One region of the Pseudoduganella sp. R-32 genome, then DNA from elsewhere that is predicted to be linked to it. Evidence: riboswitches for the same ligand, from Rfam matches in the RefSeq annotation. Region 1 holds a riboswitch; each other region holds the start of a gene.
The links. Region 1 has a riboswitch for cobalamin ahead of ACN9MU_RS10635 (TonB-dependent receptor). Riboswitches for the same ligand answer to the same signal wherever they lie in the genome.
Positions count from the first base shown of each region.

Region 2: it holds a riboswitch for cobalamin, as region 1 does, so the genes downstream of both, ACN9MU_RS01760 (TonB-dependent receptor) here and ACN9MU_RS10635 (TonB-dependent receptor) in region 1, are expected to answer to the same signal.
Region 3: it holds a riboswitch for cobalamin, as region 1 does, so the genes downstream of both, ACN9MU_RS31085 (TonB-dependent receptor domain-containing protein) here and ACN9MU_RS10635 (TonB-dependent receptor) in region 1, are expected to answer to the same signal.
Region 4: it holds a riboswitch for cobalamin, as region 1 does, so the genes downstream of both, ACN9MU_RS29825 (cobaltochelatase subunit CobN) here and ACN9MU_RS10635 (TonB-dependent receptor) in region 1, are expected to answer to the same signal.

Region 1 covers NZ_CP183987.1:2,319,258-2,323,191, forward strand. The annotation lists gene ACN9MU_RS10630 (M1 family metallopeptidase) at 1-1,869, opposite strand, end outside; cobalamin riboswitch at 1,954-2,149, shown strand; gene ACN9MU_RS10635 (TonB-dependent receptor) at 2,222-3,934, shown strand, end outside.
Region 2 covers NZ_CP183987.1:379,812-383,745, forward strand. The annotation lists gene cobJ (precorrin-3B C(17)-methyltransferase) at 1-882, shown strand, start outside; gene ACN9MU_RS01750 ((2Fe-2S) ferredoxin domain-containing protein) at 879-1,211, shown strand; gene bluB (5,6-dimethylbenzimidazole synthase) at 1,220-1,873, shown strand; cobalamin riboswitch at 1,876-2,102, shown strand; gene ACN9MU_RS01760 (TonB-dependent receptor) at 2,176-3,934, shown strand, end outside.
Region 3 covers NZ_CP183987.1:6,781,916-6,785,849, reverse strand. The annotation lists gene ACN9MU_RS31090 (FecCD family ABC transporter permease) at 1-285, opposite strand, end outside; gene ACN9MU_RS31085 (TonB-dependent receptor domain-containing protein) at 305-2,143, opposite strand; cobalamin riboswitch at 2,213-2,433, opposite strand; gene ACN9MU_RS31080 (histidine phosphatase family protein) at 2,428-2,967, opposite strand; gene ACN9MU_RS31075 (adenosylcobinamide-GDP ribazoletransferase) at 2,958-3,725, opposite strand; gene cobT (nicotinate-nucleotide--dimethylbenzimidazole phosphoribosyltransferase) at 3,732-3,934, opposite strand, start outside.
Region 4 covers NZ_CP183987.1:6,497,334-6,501,267, reverse strand. The annotation lists gene ACN9MU_RS29845 (hypothetical protein) at 1-554, shown strand, start outside; gene ACN9MU_RS29840 (YkgJ family cysteine cluster protein) at 559-819, opposite strand; gene ACN9MU_RS29835 (YkgJ family cysteine cluster protein) at 834-1,076, opposite strand; gene ACN9MU_RS29830 (hypothetical protein) at 1,116-1,421, opposite strand; cobalamin riboswitch at 1,572-1,788, shown strand; gene ACN9MU_RS29825 (cobaltochelatase subunit CobN) at 1,829-3,934, shown strand, end outside.

The sequences.
Region 1 (3,934 bases):
GCCCGGCTTGGCTTCCGGGTTGGCCTTTTCCCATGCATCGCGCAGTTGTTCGACGTGCTGGTCGACCTGCTCTTCGCTCAAGTCGGCAAGCTTGCCGCCCTTCATTTGCCGGCCCGGCAGTGGCAGCACCTCTTCGCTGCTGAAGGAGGAAATGCGGTCATCCACGCGAGTGGTGGCGTAGACCTGCTGCGCGAAGACGGTTTCCACCAGCTGGCGCTGGCCGCTGACTTCTGCCAGCGTCTCACGGAAATCAGCCACGCTTGGGTGGCGGAATTTCCAGCGGCGGTAATACTCCTTGAAGGCGCGCTCCATGGTTTCCTTGCCCAGCTGCGCTTCCAGGTCGTGCATGACCAGGGTGGTGCGCGAATACACCGGGCCAATGCCTTGCAGGCGGGTATAGGCATTCTGGCCCAGCGGATCGGAGGGCTCGTCACGCGGCGTGCCCTGGCGTTCGAACTCGAAGCCCTTGATGGTGGGCGCAAATCCGATCGCGCGCAGGAACGGCGTCGTGAGGTAGGCCTTGCGGCCCGTATCGCGCAGCATGCGCTGGTTCCAGTACTCGTTCAGGCCTTCGTCCAGCATCGGCTCTTCGAACTCGTTGCTGGCGAGGATGCCGTAGAAGTAGCCATGGCCGAATTCGTGAATGGTGACGAAATCCAGCGCCGCCGATGCGAACGTGCCCGGCTTCAGGCCGGCAAAGTTGTCGACAGTGAAGAAGGTGGGGTACTCCATGCCGCCCGCTTCGCTGGCGTTATGCGGAGGAATGACCACAGTCACGGTTTTGTACGGATAGGGGCCGAGGGTCTTCGAGAAGTAGTCCAGCGAATCCTTGGTGGCCTGCAAGGCAGGCGCCGCGTTGGATGCGAATTCCGGCGGATAAAGCACGGTGATCTTCACTTGCGGGCTGCCGGGCCCGGTCCAGGTGCCGGTCAGCGGTGCCGCAGTGCGCTTGTCGGCGGTCCACGCGAAATCGTGCACGTCGCCCTGCACGAAATGGTGGGTCAGCTTGCCGTCCTTTTCCTGCGGGGCGCCCTGCAGTTCGCCGGTGGCTCCCACGGTATATTCCCTGGGGACGGTGAGCTTGACGTCATAGCTGCCAAAGTCCGCGTAATACTCGGATTCCGCGTGGTATTCATGCGCGTTCCAGCGCACCGCGGTGGCGCCCCGTTCGCCCGGCAGTTCCAGCACGGCGATCTTGGGGAACCATTGCGCCACCAGGTGGAAGCTGTCGAAGTAGCCGCTGCGCGCCATCACGCGCGGAAGCTGGTCGAAAAAGGCGATATCGAGCGTGGTGCTGGCGCCCGCTGCGACAGCCTGCGGCAGGTCAAGGCGCACCACGGTCTGGTCGGCCGCCGGGCCGCCGTCGGGATGCACGAAAGTCCACGGCACCTTGGCGCCGCCTTGCTGCACGCTGCGCAATTCCGTGTAGCCCCATTCTCCATCTTTGCTCAGGGCGCTGTTGCGAATGCCGCTGCCGGTTTTGCGCTCCTCGGTGTGGAAGGTGCTGTAGCCGTTCTGGAAGGCATTCAGGTACAGGTGCAGGTAGACGCTGCGCACCGGTTCGGCGCTGCGGTTGCGCCAGGTCAGGCGCTGCTTGCCGTCGATGGTGTGCTTGACCGGGTCCAGGCTGGCTTCGATCTGGTAGTCCACCACGCGGTCGGACAACGTGGCCTCCTGGCCGGTGCGGATGCCGCCCCAGGCGCCGGGAGCGCTGGGCTGCATGACGGCGGCCGCCTTGGCTGGCGCCAGTGCGATGCCGCTACCGGCTTCCGGCACGGTGGCGGACGTCGCGCCACCGGCCCACAGGCTGGCCTGGACCGCGACCCCGCCCAACAGGGCGGCCGCGGCCAAAAGGTGAGTGATGCGCATAAGACTCCATTAGGTTTTTTGCAACACCAAAATATAGCCCGGGTGGCGGCCGATTGCCAAACTTTTATGCCAACTTTAACCGGCGTATAATGGCGGCGCCTTGGTGCCCGCCTCCTGTTCATGGAGGCAGTTAAACGGGAAACGCAATGTGCTGCCCCCGCAACGGTACGCAAGCGCCGTCATTGAGACGGCAGGCCGCGCCAATTAGCCACTGCTGCTGCAGGAAGGTGGCCCGGTCAGTCTTGCCAGCCCGGATACCGGCCAGGGAGGTGGAAGCGCGCCCGCGCAGGGTTCGTCTTCTGTGGATTCCGGCTGCGGGGACGCAGGCGGATACTCTTTCTACTGATTTGCCATGACCTTCATCACTTCGCGCTGCGCCGTTGCCGCAGCGGTTGCCCTGTGCTTTGCCGCAGCGGCCCAAGCCCAATCGAACACCGTTGTCGTTTCCGGTTCCCGCTTCGCCAGCGATCCGTCGCTGCTGCCGATCGGCGCCACCACCATCACCGCGGCCGACATCCGCCGCGCCGGCGTGTCCGACGTCAACCAGGCGATCCGCAAGATCGGCGGCGTGTACGGCCGCCAGAGCCTGACCGGCAGCCCCGACTTCGGCCTCGACCTGCGCGGCTTCGGCACCAACAGCGACCAGAACGTGGTGATTGTGCTGGATGGCGTGCGCCTGAACGAAAACGAGCTGTCCAGCGCAACCCTGTCCACCATTCCGATCGACATGGTGGAGCGCATCGACATCATGCGCGGCGGCGCCAGCGTGCTGTATGGCGAAGGCGCCACCGGCGGCGTGATCCAGATCACCACCAAGCGCCCGCAAGCCGGCGAGCGCAGCGGCAATATGTTCACTGAGCTGGGCCAGTTTGACAGCGGCGAGGTGCGCGCCAGCGTGGCACAGGGCTTCGACGGCTTTGCCTTCGACGCGTCGGCCGGCCACCAGCGCTCCGACAACTACCGCGACAACAATGAATTCAAGCAGTCGCGCCTTGACGGCGGCGTGAAATTCAGCACCGGCGTGGGCAGCTTCTCGCTGCGTGCCGACATCGCGCGACAGGACCAGCGCTTCGCCGGCAGCCTGACGGAAGCGCAATTCAACGCCAATCCGCGCCAGACCCTGACCCCGAACGATTTCGGCAAGCTCGATAGCGACCGATATACCGCCGCCTGGGAGCACAAGGTAGGCGCCTTCGACCTGGCTGCGGAGCTGTCGCATCGCAAGAAGGAAGCGGAAGCCACTTACTTCAGTCCATGGGGCGTTTCCAGCTCCGCCTACGACACGAAGCAGACCCAGTTCTCGCCGCGCGTGCGCCACCTTGGCCAGTTCGACGGCATGCTGAATGAACTGGTCGCCGGCTTTGACTTCGGCCGCTGGAACCGCGTCACCACCGCGTCCTTCTCCGCCGCCGACGCCAGCCAGCGCAGCAAGGCTTTCTACCTGCGCGACGAAATGAAGTTCTCCGGCCCGCAGCAATTCCGCCTGGCCGCCGGCGTGCGCCGCGAACTGTTCGACAAGGATTCGATCGATCCAGTGCCATTCACCACCGCCACCTACAGCGTGAAGCAAGCCAACAACGCCTGGGAAGTGCAGGGCAGCATGCTTGCCGCGCCGGGCCTGACAGCGTGGGCCAAGATTGGCCAGAGCTACCGCGTCGCCAACTCCGACGAGAACGGCTTCACTCCGCAGGCCAACAAGCCGCTGGAAACCCAGACTTCGCACGATGCTGAAATCGGCCTTGGTTATGCGCAGGGCGCCGCCAAGCTTGACGCGCGCATTTTCCGCCACAACCTGGACAACGAGATCTATTACGACCCGACCGCAGGCATGTTCGGCGCCAACACCAACCTGGCGCCAACCCAGCGCAAGGGCTTCGAGCTCGATGGCAGCTACCGCTTCGCGCCGGAATGGCAGGTGCAGGGCCACTTCCAGCAGGTGGATGCCGAGTTCCGCTCCGGTCCGAACGCCGGCCGCGAACTGGCGCTGGTGCCGAAGAACATCCTGACCGTGCGCCTGGCCTGGCTGCCGTCCGACGGCCAGAGCGCCGACATCGGCGTGCAGCGC
Region 2 (3,934 bases), 1.9 Mb from region 1:
GTAATTGGCTACGTCACCTACATCAAGCTGGTGGCCGACCTCATTGAAGGCAAGGAGATCATCCGCAAATCGATGACGGAAGAACTGGACCGCGCCGTCAGCGCACTCGAAGCAGCGCGCGCCGGCAAGAAGGTGGCCCTGATTTCGTCCGGCGACGCCGGCGTGTACGGCATGGCCGGTCCGACCTACGAAGTGCTGTTCCAGTCCGGCTGGACCCCGGAAGACCCGGTGCAAGTGGAGATCATCCCCGGCGCATCGGCCCTGAACAGCTGCGCGGCCCTGGTCGGCGCACCGCTGACCCACGACTTCTGCGCGATTTCGCTGTCCGACCTGCTGACGCCCTGGCCGACCATTGCCCGCCGCCTGGATGCGGTGGCGATGGCGGACTTCGTTGTGGCGCTGTACAACCCGAAAAGCGGCCGCCGCACACGCCAGATTGTGGAAGCGCAGCGCCTCTTCCTGCGCCATCGCCGTGCCGACACTCCGGTCGCCATCGTCAAGAGCGCCTACCGCCGCCGCGAAAATATCGTCTTCACCACCCTCGACAGCATGGCCGACGCCGACATCGGCATGCTCAGCACTGTCCTGATTGGCAACAGCAACACCTTCATGCGCAACGGCCTGATGGTAACGCCGCGCGGCTACGCCAACAAATACGACATGCAAGAGGGTGGCGCGACGCGCGAAGGTGAGCGTGCAGGCCGTTCCCTGTCGACAGGCCTGCTGGGATGGCTCGATACGCTGCGTGCCGAACACGAAGCCGGTGCAAGCATTGAAGAACTGGCTGCGCAGTACCGACTGCCCGCCGACTATATCCGCGCCACGCTCGACGAGCCGTGGGAAGGCGAGACCAGCACCGAAGCGGAAGGGAGCGAAGCATGAGCGACACCCCGGTAAAACCAAAGATCAGCAGCTACCACCGCCACCTGCTGATTTGCACCGGCCCGCGCTGCACTGCCGACGGCCAGTCGCAGGCCCTGTTCGACAGCCTGGGCGACAAGTTCAAGGCCGCGGGCTTGAACGAAGGCGAACTGCGCGTGAAGCGCAGCCGGGTAAGCTGCTTCGCGGCCTGCAAGGGCGGCCCGATCGTCTGCGTCCAGCCGGACGGCACCTGGTACTACAATGTCACTCCCGAGAACATGGACCGCATCATCGACCAACACCTGTGCAATGGACAGGCCGTTGAGGAAATCGTGTTCCATCAACAGTGAGAGTAGAAGTGCAAAGCAGTTTTGACCAGGCAGCGATTGATGCCGTTTATCGTGTAATTGCCGAACGGCGCGACGTGCGCCACTTCGTACCTGGTGCAATCGATGAAGACCTCCTCATGCGCCTGTTGGCAGCGGCCCACCACGCGCCAAGTGTCGGCCTGATGCAGCCCTGGCGCTTCATCCGCATCCAGAGCCCCGAGCTGCGCGAGCAGATGTATCGGCTGGTTGACGAGGAGCGCCGGGCCACCGGCGCCGCTCTCGGCGACCGCAACGAAGAGTTCATGCGGCTGAAGGTCGAAGGCATCCGCGACTGCGGCGAAGTGCTGGTGGCGGCCCTGATGGACCATCGCGAAAAGCACATCTTCGGCCGCCGTACATTGCCTGAAATGGACCTGGCCTCGGTCGCCTGCGCCATCCAGAACATGTGGCTGGCCGCCCGTGCGGAAGGCCTGGGCATGGGTTGGGTGTCGCTGTTCGACCCGCTCAAGCTGGCGGCCTTGCTGGGCATCCCCGCTGGCGGCAAGCCGGTCGCCATCATCTGCCTGGGCCACGTCGCCGGCTTTTATCCCAAGCCGATGCTGGAGCTCGAGGGATGGGCCATGCGCGGCAAACTGGCCGACCTGGTTTATACCGACCGGTGGCAGGATAACAACAGTGCATAGCGTATAATCGCCGCCGTTTGGTGCCTCGCGCGCGTTCAAGCGTGCAGTTAAACGGGAAACACATGGCCGTGCTGGTTCAGCCGGCAGGCCAGGGTGTGCTGCCCCCGCAACGGTAAGCAAGCATCGTTCTCCAACGAAGGCCGTCTACACAAGCCACTGTGCGCAAGCATGGGAAGGCAAGACGGTCCGCCTTGCCAGCCCGGATACCGGCCAGACAGGTGGTGCACGCATCGGGAAGATGCGCGCGCTGTTCGGTCGCGCTCACGGGGAGGTGGGCGGGATTGCCGATTCAAACATCCATAATGAAAAAGAAACTGATCCCCATGATCGCGGGGGCCTTGTGTGCTGTCGCGCAGGCACAAGAGCAAGAGACACCAGCCAGGGTGTACGTCGTTGGCCACCACTATGACAATGGCATTCGCACTTCCGACGCAGCCAGCGAAGGAACCATCACCTCAGCACTGATCGCCAACCGGCCTGCCTTGCGGCCCGGCGAGATCCTTGAATTCGTGCCGGGCATGATCGTCACCCAGCACAGCGGCGACGGCAAGGCGAACCAGTACTACCTGCGCGGCTTCAACCTGGACCACGGTACCGACTTCGCCACCTTCGTCGACGGCATGCCGGTCAATATGCGCACGCACGGCCACGGCCAGGGCTATACGGACCTGAATTTCCTGATTCCAGAACTGGTTGGCCGCATCCGCTACCGCAAAGGCCCCTATTACGCAGACGAAGGCGATTTTGCATCGGCCGGCGCCGCGCATATGGGCCTGTCCGATAAGCTGAACGAATATTTTGCATCGCTGACCGTCGGCGCGGATAACTATCGCCGCGGCGTAGTGGCGAATTCCACCGAGGTTGGCAACGGCAACCTGCTGTATGCACTCGATTTGGGCCACAACGACGGCCCTTGGCAGATGCCGGAAGCGTTCCACAAATCGACGGGTGTGCTGCGATACAGTTCGGGCAACAGCGCGGAGCGTTTCAGCATTACCGGCATGGCTTACAAGGCCGGCTGGCACGCGACCAGCCAGATCCCGCTGCGCGCGGTACAGGACGGACGGCTGGATGAATTCGGGGCAGCCGATCCGAGCGACGGCGGACGCACCGCGCGCTACAGCCTTTCCGCCGAATGGCGCAAGCGCGCGGGCGACACGCTGACGGAGGCGCACGCCTACCTGGTGCGCAACGATCTCTCGCTGTACAACGACGTCACCTATTTCCTCGACGATCCGGTCAACGGCGACCAGGTGCTGCAGACGGAACGCCGCAAGATGACGGGTTTCGACCTGACCCAAACCTGGTTCGGTCAACTCGGCCAACGCTCGATGGAGAACAACATCGGCGTGCAGGGGCGCTTCGACCGCATTGCGCCAGTCGGGCTGTACGCTACGACGCAGCAGCAGGTGCGGCATCCGATCGCCGAATCGCGCGTTACCGAGGCGAGTGTGGCCGCATGGTTCCAGAGCACTGTGCAGTGGACGGACTGGCTGCGCTCCATTGCCGGCGTGCGCTACGACAGCTACCGCTTTAATGTCGGCAGCTCCATCGCGGAGAACAGCGGGAAGGTGAATGATCACATTGCATCACCCAAGATCTCGCTTGTGCTCGGGCCCTGGAGCAAGACGGAGTTCTTTGTGAACTACGGCGAAGGCTTCCACAGCAACGATGCGCGCGGTACCACGGCACGCCTGTCGCCACGCGAACGCGAGCCTGTCGATCCTGTCACGCCGCTGGTGAAAACGCGCGGTGCGGAAGTCGGCGCCCGCAGCGAGTTCGTGACCGGCCTGCAAAGCTCGGTCGCACTGTGGCGCCTGCGTTCCGGGTCCGAACTGGTATTTTCCGGCGATGCCGGCGACACGGCGCCGAGCCGCGCCAGCAAGCGTTCCGGCGTCGAGTGGAACAATCACTACGCCGCGACCAAGCACCTGCTGCTGGACTTCGACCTGGCCTATTCGCGTGCGCGCTACACGGAGTTCGACGCCGCTGGCGACCGTGTGCCGGGCGCTGTGGAAAAGGTGGCTTCGTTTGGCGCAACGCTGAACGACATCGGCCCAT
Region 3 (3,934 bases), 2.4 Mb from region 1:
CAGCGGATTGCGCAGCAAGGCCTGCATCATCACGCCGGCCAGCGACAAGGAAGCGCCGGTGACAAACGCCGTCGCCGCGCGTTCGGCGCGCAGGCCCAGCAAGTGGCCAGGCAATGAGGTCGGTTGCCCGCTGATGAACTCCCGCAGCGCGCCAGGCATGTCGGCCAGCGGGATGCTGACCGAACCGATCATGCCGGCGGCAACCAGGCTGGCCAGCGATAACAGCACCAGCAGGATGATGACGGTGACGGCGCGCATGCGCAGGTTGGCGGAAAGTGGATGCATAGCGGGCAGCTTATCTCATTTATTTGTAGCTGAAGCGCAGGCCGGCATACACGGTGGAACCGGCGGTGGCGTAATTGCGCGCCAGTTCATAGTGTTTGCCGGCCACGTTGTTCCAGCGCAGGGTGGCAGTCCAGGAACGGTCGAATTCCCAGGCCGCATACAGGTTCAGCAAGCCGTAGCCGCCCAGGCGGTTGCGGTTGGCCGTATCGTCGAAACGGTAGCCGGAAAGCTGCCACTCGGCGCCGGTACTCAGGCTGCCCGCAGTATATTCCAGCGCTAGGTTGCCGTGGCGCTTGGCGCGGCGCACCAGCAGCTTGCCGCTGATGTCGTCCTGCGGGTTCTGCAGGTCGGCGCTCGCGGACAGCGTGAAATTGCTGCCCAGCTGCTGGCGTGCCGACAGGGAGATGCCTTCCAGCGTGGCCTGGTTGACGTTGTAGGCGCAGCCAAGGCGGAAGCCGGGCAGCGGACAAGGGGCGATGTTCACCAGCAGGTCGGTCAGCTTGTTGCGGTATGCCACGGCGCCCAGCGCTGTGCCGCCCTGTTCGAAGTGGACGCCTATTTCGCGGTTGCGGCCTTCTTCCGGGCGATTGGCCGGCAGGCCGTAGCCGGGGTAGTACAGCTCATTGAACGTCGGCGCGCGGAAGCTGGTGCCGTAGCTGGCGTTGACGCGCAGGCCCGGCGTGATGCGGTAGCCGTAGCCCAGCGAGCCGGTACTCTTCGAACCATACTGCGAGCTGTCGTCGTTGCGGGCGGCGGCGGCCAGCAGGTGGTCGCCGCGCTTCATGTTGTAGCTGGCGGCCCAGGAAGTGGTGCTGCGCTCACGCACCAGGGCGGCGGTGTTGGATTCGATTTCTTCCTTGCGGTGTTCGGCCAGCAGCTGCAGGCTGTCGGTGCCCAGCGCGATATCGTTCTGCCAACTGAACTGGGTCTGCTTGGTATCGATCTGGCTGGCGGTGGCGGCAAAGCTGCCGGACTTGTCGCGCGATTGCGCGGCTTGCGTCGTCATCTGCCAGGCGTCGCTCAGGCGGTTGCGCGAGTAAAGCGCGGCGGTGTCGAGCTTCTGCGTGCTCCAGGCGCGCACCTTGGTGCCGCTATCGTAATCCGCTTCCTGGTCGCTATGCAGGAACTGCACGCCCAGCTCGTGGCCGGGCGCGACCTGCCAGGCCAGTTGGCCGTTGGCGTGCTTGCGGTCGTAGCCGTCGTCATCGCTGTTGTAGCTGGAGCTGGCCGGCAGCGTGGCGGAGAAGCCGCCGGAGCGTTCCTTGCCCGCGCTGAGGGCATAGTTGAAGGCGCCGGCGCTGCCGGCAATGCCTGCGGTGCCGGATCGGGTGCCGTAAGTGCCTGCCAATACGCCGGCATCGATCGCCGGGCTGCCCTGGCCATTCTTCGTGAAGATCTGCACCACGCCGCCGATGGCATCGGCGCCGTACAGGGTGCTCAACGGGCCGTACACGACTTCGATATGGTCGACGGCGGACAGCGGAATGGCATTCCAGGCGGCCGCGCCGCTGCTGGCGGAGCCGATGCGTACGCCGTCGATCAGGACGATGACCTGGTTGCCGTTGGAGCCGCGCAGGAACACGCTGGCATTGGTGCCCGGTCCGCCGTTGCGGCTCACTTCGATGCCGCGCTGGCGCTGCAGCAGTTCGGTGATGGAGCCGGCGCCGCTGCGCGCGATTTCCTCTGGGCCGATGCTGAGCGTGTCGCTGATGATGTCGCGTGCTGCTTGCGGCGTGCGGGTGGCGGTGATCAGCACGGAATTCAGTACGGCAGCCTGGGTTTGTGCTTCGACGGCAGGTGCGGCAACGGCCAGTGCCAGCGACGCGATGGCCGCTTGCCGGGTAAGGGGAAAGGACATGACAACTTTCGTAACGAGCCGCCGGCCCACGTCCCCGTAAGCCGGCATGAACAGGAACGGGCGCAGGGCGCGTTCCCACCTGGTCTGGCCGGTATCCGGGCTGGCAAGTCTGGCGGCCTGGCCTTCCCATGCTTGCGCACAGTGGCCGGGAGGTCGCTGCCGCACATTGAAGGCGGCACTTGCTTACCGTTGCGGGGGCAGCACACGTTGGCTGTCAGGGACAGCGCCGTGTTTCCCGTTTAACTGCATTCGAGAATTCGATTGCGGGCACCAAAACCCCGCCATTATACGGACTTGGCTGGCCAGGACAAGCGAAGGATCCCGCAATACTTGATGTGGTTTGGCCTGGCGGCCGCCTGCTGCAAGGGCTCACCGGCGGCGATGGCCGCCATCAGGCGCATGGTGCCGGCGTGGCAGACGACAATGGCGTCGTGCTGCAACTCATCGAGGAAGGACTGCACGCGGCGCGCCACCTCGCGCACGGTTTCTCCGCCGCCAGGGCGGTAATCGAGCAGGTCGGCGGCCCAGGCATCGACCTCGGCGCGCGCGACGTCGGGCCAGCTGCACAGCTCCCAGGCGCCGAAATCCATTTCCACCAGGCGCGGGTCGGACGTGAAGGCGCCCAGCAGGGAGGCCAGGGCCGTGCAGCGCCGCAGGGGGCTGGAGTACAGGCGGTAGCCGCGGGTGAGGGCGCTGGCCAGTTGCGGCGCCAGGGCGGCGTGGCCGGCGGCCAGGGCGTCCGCTGCTGCCGGAATGTCGCTGCTGCCGTAGCACAGGCCGGGCGCGACATCGGGCTGCGGATGGCGGACGAGGATCAGTTCCACATGCAGGCCAGTGCCGCGACGTAGAACACGGCTTCGGTCAATTGCTGGACAGCGCCAAGGCAGTCGCCAGTATAGCCGCCCAGGCGTTGCCGGAACTTGCGCGCCAGCCAGAGCGTCGCCAGCAGCATGCCGGCCAGGCCGGCGCCCAATGCAGCCGGCGGCAGCCAGCCCACGACCAGCGCGCCCGCCGCGGGCAGCGCGGCCGTCAGCGTCGCGATGGCGAACTCGCCGCCGCGCATTTCCTGCGCCAGCGGCTTGGCCTTGCCCTCCGCGCGCGCATACTCCATGCGCCAGATCAGCGAACAGGCCATGAGGCGCGACAGCGGATGGGCCGCCAGCAGGGCACCAAGCACCGCCAGCTTCGGCATGCTGGCCAGCGCCGCCACCTTGGTTGCCAGCATCAGGCCGATGCCGATGGCTCCATACGCGCCGATGCGCGAATCCTTCATGATCTCCAGCACGCGCTCGCGCGTGTGACCGCCGCCCAGGCCATCGCAGCTATCGGCAAAACCGTCCTCGTGGAAGGCTCCGGTGGCATAGATGCCGGCGGCCGTGGAAAGCAGCACGGCAAGCAGCGGCGGCAGCACCAGCGCCGCCGCCGCGTACACTCCGCCCGCAATCGCCGCCACCACCAGTCCCACGGCAGGGAAGTAGCGCGAGGCATGGTGCAGCCAGGCCGGCTCGAAACCGACCCAGCGAGGAATAGGCAGGCGCGTGAAGAATTGCAGTGCGATGAAGAACAGGCGCAACTGCTGCATGGGCGCTTACTCGGACTTCTCGCTGACCTGGGCCGACTCGAAAGTCGCCATCTGGTTCAGGAAGTTGACGGCGGCATGCAGCAGCGGCACGGCCAGCGCGGCGCCTGTGCCTTCGCCCAGGCGCAAACCGAGGTTCAGCAGCGGGCGGCCGCCAAGGAAGTCCAGCATGCGCTTGTGGCCATTCTCGTCGGAGCAATGCGAGAACACGC
Region 4 (3,934 bases), 2.7 Mb from region 1:
TGGGACGGTGCATGATGGATGGCATGTGCTGGAACGGCACCGACATCGCTATCGGGAATATTCTGCGTCAATCAAACGACAACCCGAACCGTGTCTGGCTCTGGTGGGATGCCAGTGGAGATTTCTCCGCTTCGATGTTCTTCTGCCTGAAATATCTGCCTGAGTCTTTAGTCGAGCCTTGGCTGCGTTCCGTGTTCGATATCCCCTCACCGCACTGGCGCGCGCAGGTCGTCGTCTGGCTGGTTGGTGCGCATGGGATCCTGAACGACACAATGCGGTGGCCATCTGAATTTTCGCTGGAAGCCCGACCATACATCGGTTGGGAATGGAGTCATTGTCTCGAGGCCCGGCTGACGGTTGTAGACGACAGCGGCGCGCCGCCGGTAGCGGCGCTTGTCCCTGAGGCTGCCCGAACGGCAACGCTGGACGTGGTTCGATCGTACTTCAGCGAAGATCGATTCCTGGAATGGGTCACTTGCATTGCGACTGTTCCATATCTGGAAGCGGAACTGGCTGAAATTCCTTCGACATTCGCAACGCTCTACGTTCGCTAGCGGCTCACGGACAGGTTTCGCGTTCCAGCACCGCGAGCCACGTCATCGCCTGTTCCCGACTCTCGCCGCACATTTCGGCCGAAGGCTGCAGGCCGCCGCAGAAGGCCGGGCGTTCCGGCTTGCCGAAGATCTTGCAACGGTTATCGTCGCCCAATTGGACGCAGCGCACCCCGGCCGGTTTGCCGTTCGGCATTCCGGGAATCGGGGACGTAATCGAGGGCGCCGTGCAGCAGGCGCCACAGGCTGGGCGGCATTGGAAACTCATGGTGGGCCAGTATTTTACAGCTTCGGCCAACCCAGCCAGCGCATGGCCTGCTCGCGCGACTCGCCGCACACTGCTTCGTCGGCCCTGAATTCCACGCACACGAGGGGGCGTTCGGGCAAGCCATACAGCTTGCAGCGCATGTGTGAATCGAGCTGGATGCAGGGCACGCCTGCCGGTTTGCCTTCAGGCATGCCGGGAATCGGGCTGGAGATCGCGGGCGCCGTACAGCAGGCGCCGCATTGTGGACGGCACGGGATCGGGGTGCGGTTCACAGCCGTGCGGGCGGCTTTGCCTTGCTAATGGATAACGTGGTGCGTGCGGCCGCCGAAGGCCTTGAGGGCGTCGGACAGCGACACTTCAATCTGTCCCAGGTGGGCGTCAGCCAGCACCCAGGGCTCGCCGTCCGCGGCATGGCGCTTGGCCACTTCACGTTCGACCATGGCCGCCATGCGCTCATGCAGCACTTGCTGGTAGCGCGGCGAATCCGGATTCCCAGCCTGGGCACGGGCATACATATCGGCCCCTTCCCAGAGTTCCTGGATGCGCTCATCCGCAAGTCCGGAGGCGGCTGCCAGGACTTGTAATGTTGTCTTGTTATGCATTTTTACTCTCCCAGACACGTTCTTTGACGCGTACTTAGCAGTAAATACCTAATTCTCACGAATTACCAATCATTTCTAAGAAGTGGATCTTTATAACAACAGTCGTTGCTCTTCTGGCTAGATTGTTGGCCAAGTGCAGTCTGTTAGAATGACGCACGTTATGTGATTGGTGCCTTCCTGCAAGCCTGCCGGGAGGTGAAACGGGAAGCCGGTGCCGCGCGGGATAGCCATCTTGCGCCAGTCCGGCGCAGCCCCCGCTGCTGTAAGCCGGACGAAGCTGACCAACGCCACTGTGCATCGCACGGGAAGGCCAGGCCAGCGGAGGAAGAAGGCGAGCCAGAAGACCGGCCGGTCACTTTTGATTGTGCGAAGCCCGGGGTGTGGTTTTGCGTGCTCGGAATCCTGCTGTGCCTACCACTACCTTTGCCCGGACCATTACGGTCCTGCTATGTGCGTTCGCTTGCGCGCGTGCCAACGCCGCCGTGCTGTTTGCCATCGTGACCGAACGCGCTGCGCCTGTCGCCATCGAGGCGGCCCATCGCCACCTGGCCGGCCATCCCCAGGACCGTATCGTGTTGCGCACGCCCGCGCAATGGATGGCGGCCGACGACAAGCAAGCCGCCCAGTGGCTGGCGCAGGCGGACAGCATCCTGGCCGTATCGCTGTTCGGCGACCCGGCCCGGCGCCTGAAGGAATTCTTGCCGCGCCATGCCCGCCCGCAGGCCAGCGTGCTGGCCATGAATGGCGAGGCCACGCTTAGCCTGCTGTCGCGCGGACGGCAGGGCAGCTTGCAGGGCTTTTCGCCTGAAACGCTGCGCCAGCTCTCGACCGAGCAGCCGCCGGAAGCGGCACTGCAGGCAGCCAGGGCGCGACCGGCGGCAGGCCAGTGGCTGGCTGCGCGCCAGGTCTGGCAGGCCGGTGGCCGCGACAACACGGCAGCGCTGCTTGCGCACCTGCTCGACCCCTCGCGCGCCCTGGCCGAGCCGCAGCCGGAACCGACGCTGCGCCTGCGCGCCGGCCAGCGCGAACTGCACGACGCGGCGGCATGGGGCAGGGCGGCGCAGCTAGGCCTGCAGGCGCGTCCTACCGTGGTAGTGCTGGACCTGTCGAACATGGATGGCACGGTGCCCGATGCCGTCTGCAAGCAAGTCGAACGCATTGGCCAGCAATGCGTGCAGGTGCTGCCGCGCTGGGGCGGCGCCTCGCGCGAGGCGCTTGAGCGCTTGCCGGAACTGATTGCGCCTGCCGTGCCGGCCGCCATGGTGGTGCTGCAGGACTTTGTGGTGGGCGCCGCCGAAGGGCGCGAAGCCGTCAGCGAGGCATTCAAGAAGCTCGATATCCCGCTGTTCAAGGCGATCCGGCTGTCCGACCGCACCGCCATGCAATGGCGCTTGTCGCCGGACGGCTTGCCGCCTGATTCGGTGCAGTACCGCGTGGCGCTACCCGAGCTGCAGGGCATCGGCCAGCCCATCGTGGTGGCGGCACTGGGCGAGCCGCAGCGCGACAAGCTGACCGGCATCGAGAATCGCCCGCCGGTAGTACTGGCGGCGGAAGCGGAGCGCCTGGCTGCGCGCGTCGAGCGCTGGCTGGCCTTGCGCGCCAAATCCAACCGCGACAAGCGCGTGGCGCTGGTGTACTACAATCACCCGCCGGGCCGCCAGAACATCGGCGCCGACAACCTTGATGTGCCGGCTTCGCTGTTCGACATGCTGCACGCCCTGAAGGACGCCGGCTACACGGTCGGCGAATTGCCGGCCACGCCGGAAGCGCTGCTTGACCGCATCATGGCGCACGGCGTCAACCTGCCTGAGGACCGCGGCGCCTTGCGTGAACTGGCGGGCTCCGTGAACAGCGTCAGCGCCGCCGATTATGCGAAGTGGTTCGCGACGCTGTCGCCGCGCGTGCAGGGAGAAATGACCAGCGGCCTGCTGGGCCGCTTGCACGCCGACGTGCTGGAAGCGGAAGCTGCCGGCGAACGGGCACTCGGCCGCAAGCAGGCGGAAGTCGTGATCAAGGAACTGCAGCACCTGGTGGAGGGCGCCGATCATCCGCAGCGCGAGGCGGCGATCCGCGACCTGGCTGCGCTGTCCGATGGCTATGCGGGCTGCCTGCAGGCGAAGGCGCCGCGCCGCTGCGCTGCGCTGGAGCCGCTGCGACGCCGGGTCGCGTCCTACGGCATCGAGGGCTTGAAGGGCTGGGGGCCTGCACCGGGCAAGATCATGGTCGACAGCGGCAAGCTGCTGGTGCCGGGCATCCAGTTCGGCAACGTGTTCATCGGACCACAGCCGCCGCGCGGCTGGGAAGTGGACGAAGAGCTGCTGCATGCGAATACCAGCGTGCCGCCCCCGCACCAGTACCTGGCCTTCTACCACTGGCTGCGCGACCGCTTCAAGGCCGATGCGCTGGTGCATATCGGCCGCCACTCGACCTATGAGTTCTTGCCGGGGAAGGCGGTCGGACTTTCGGCCGACGACTTTCCCAGCCTGATCGCGGGCGACCTGCCCGGCATCTAT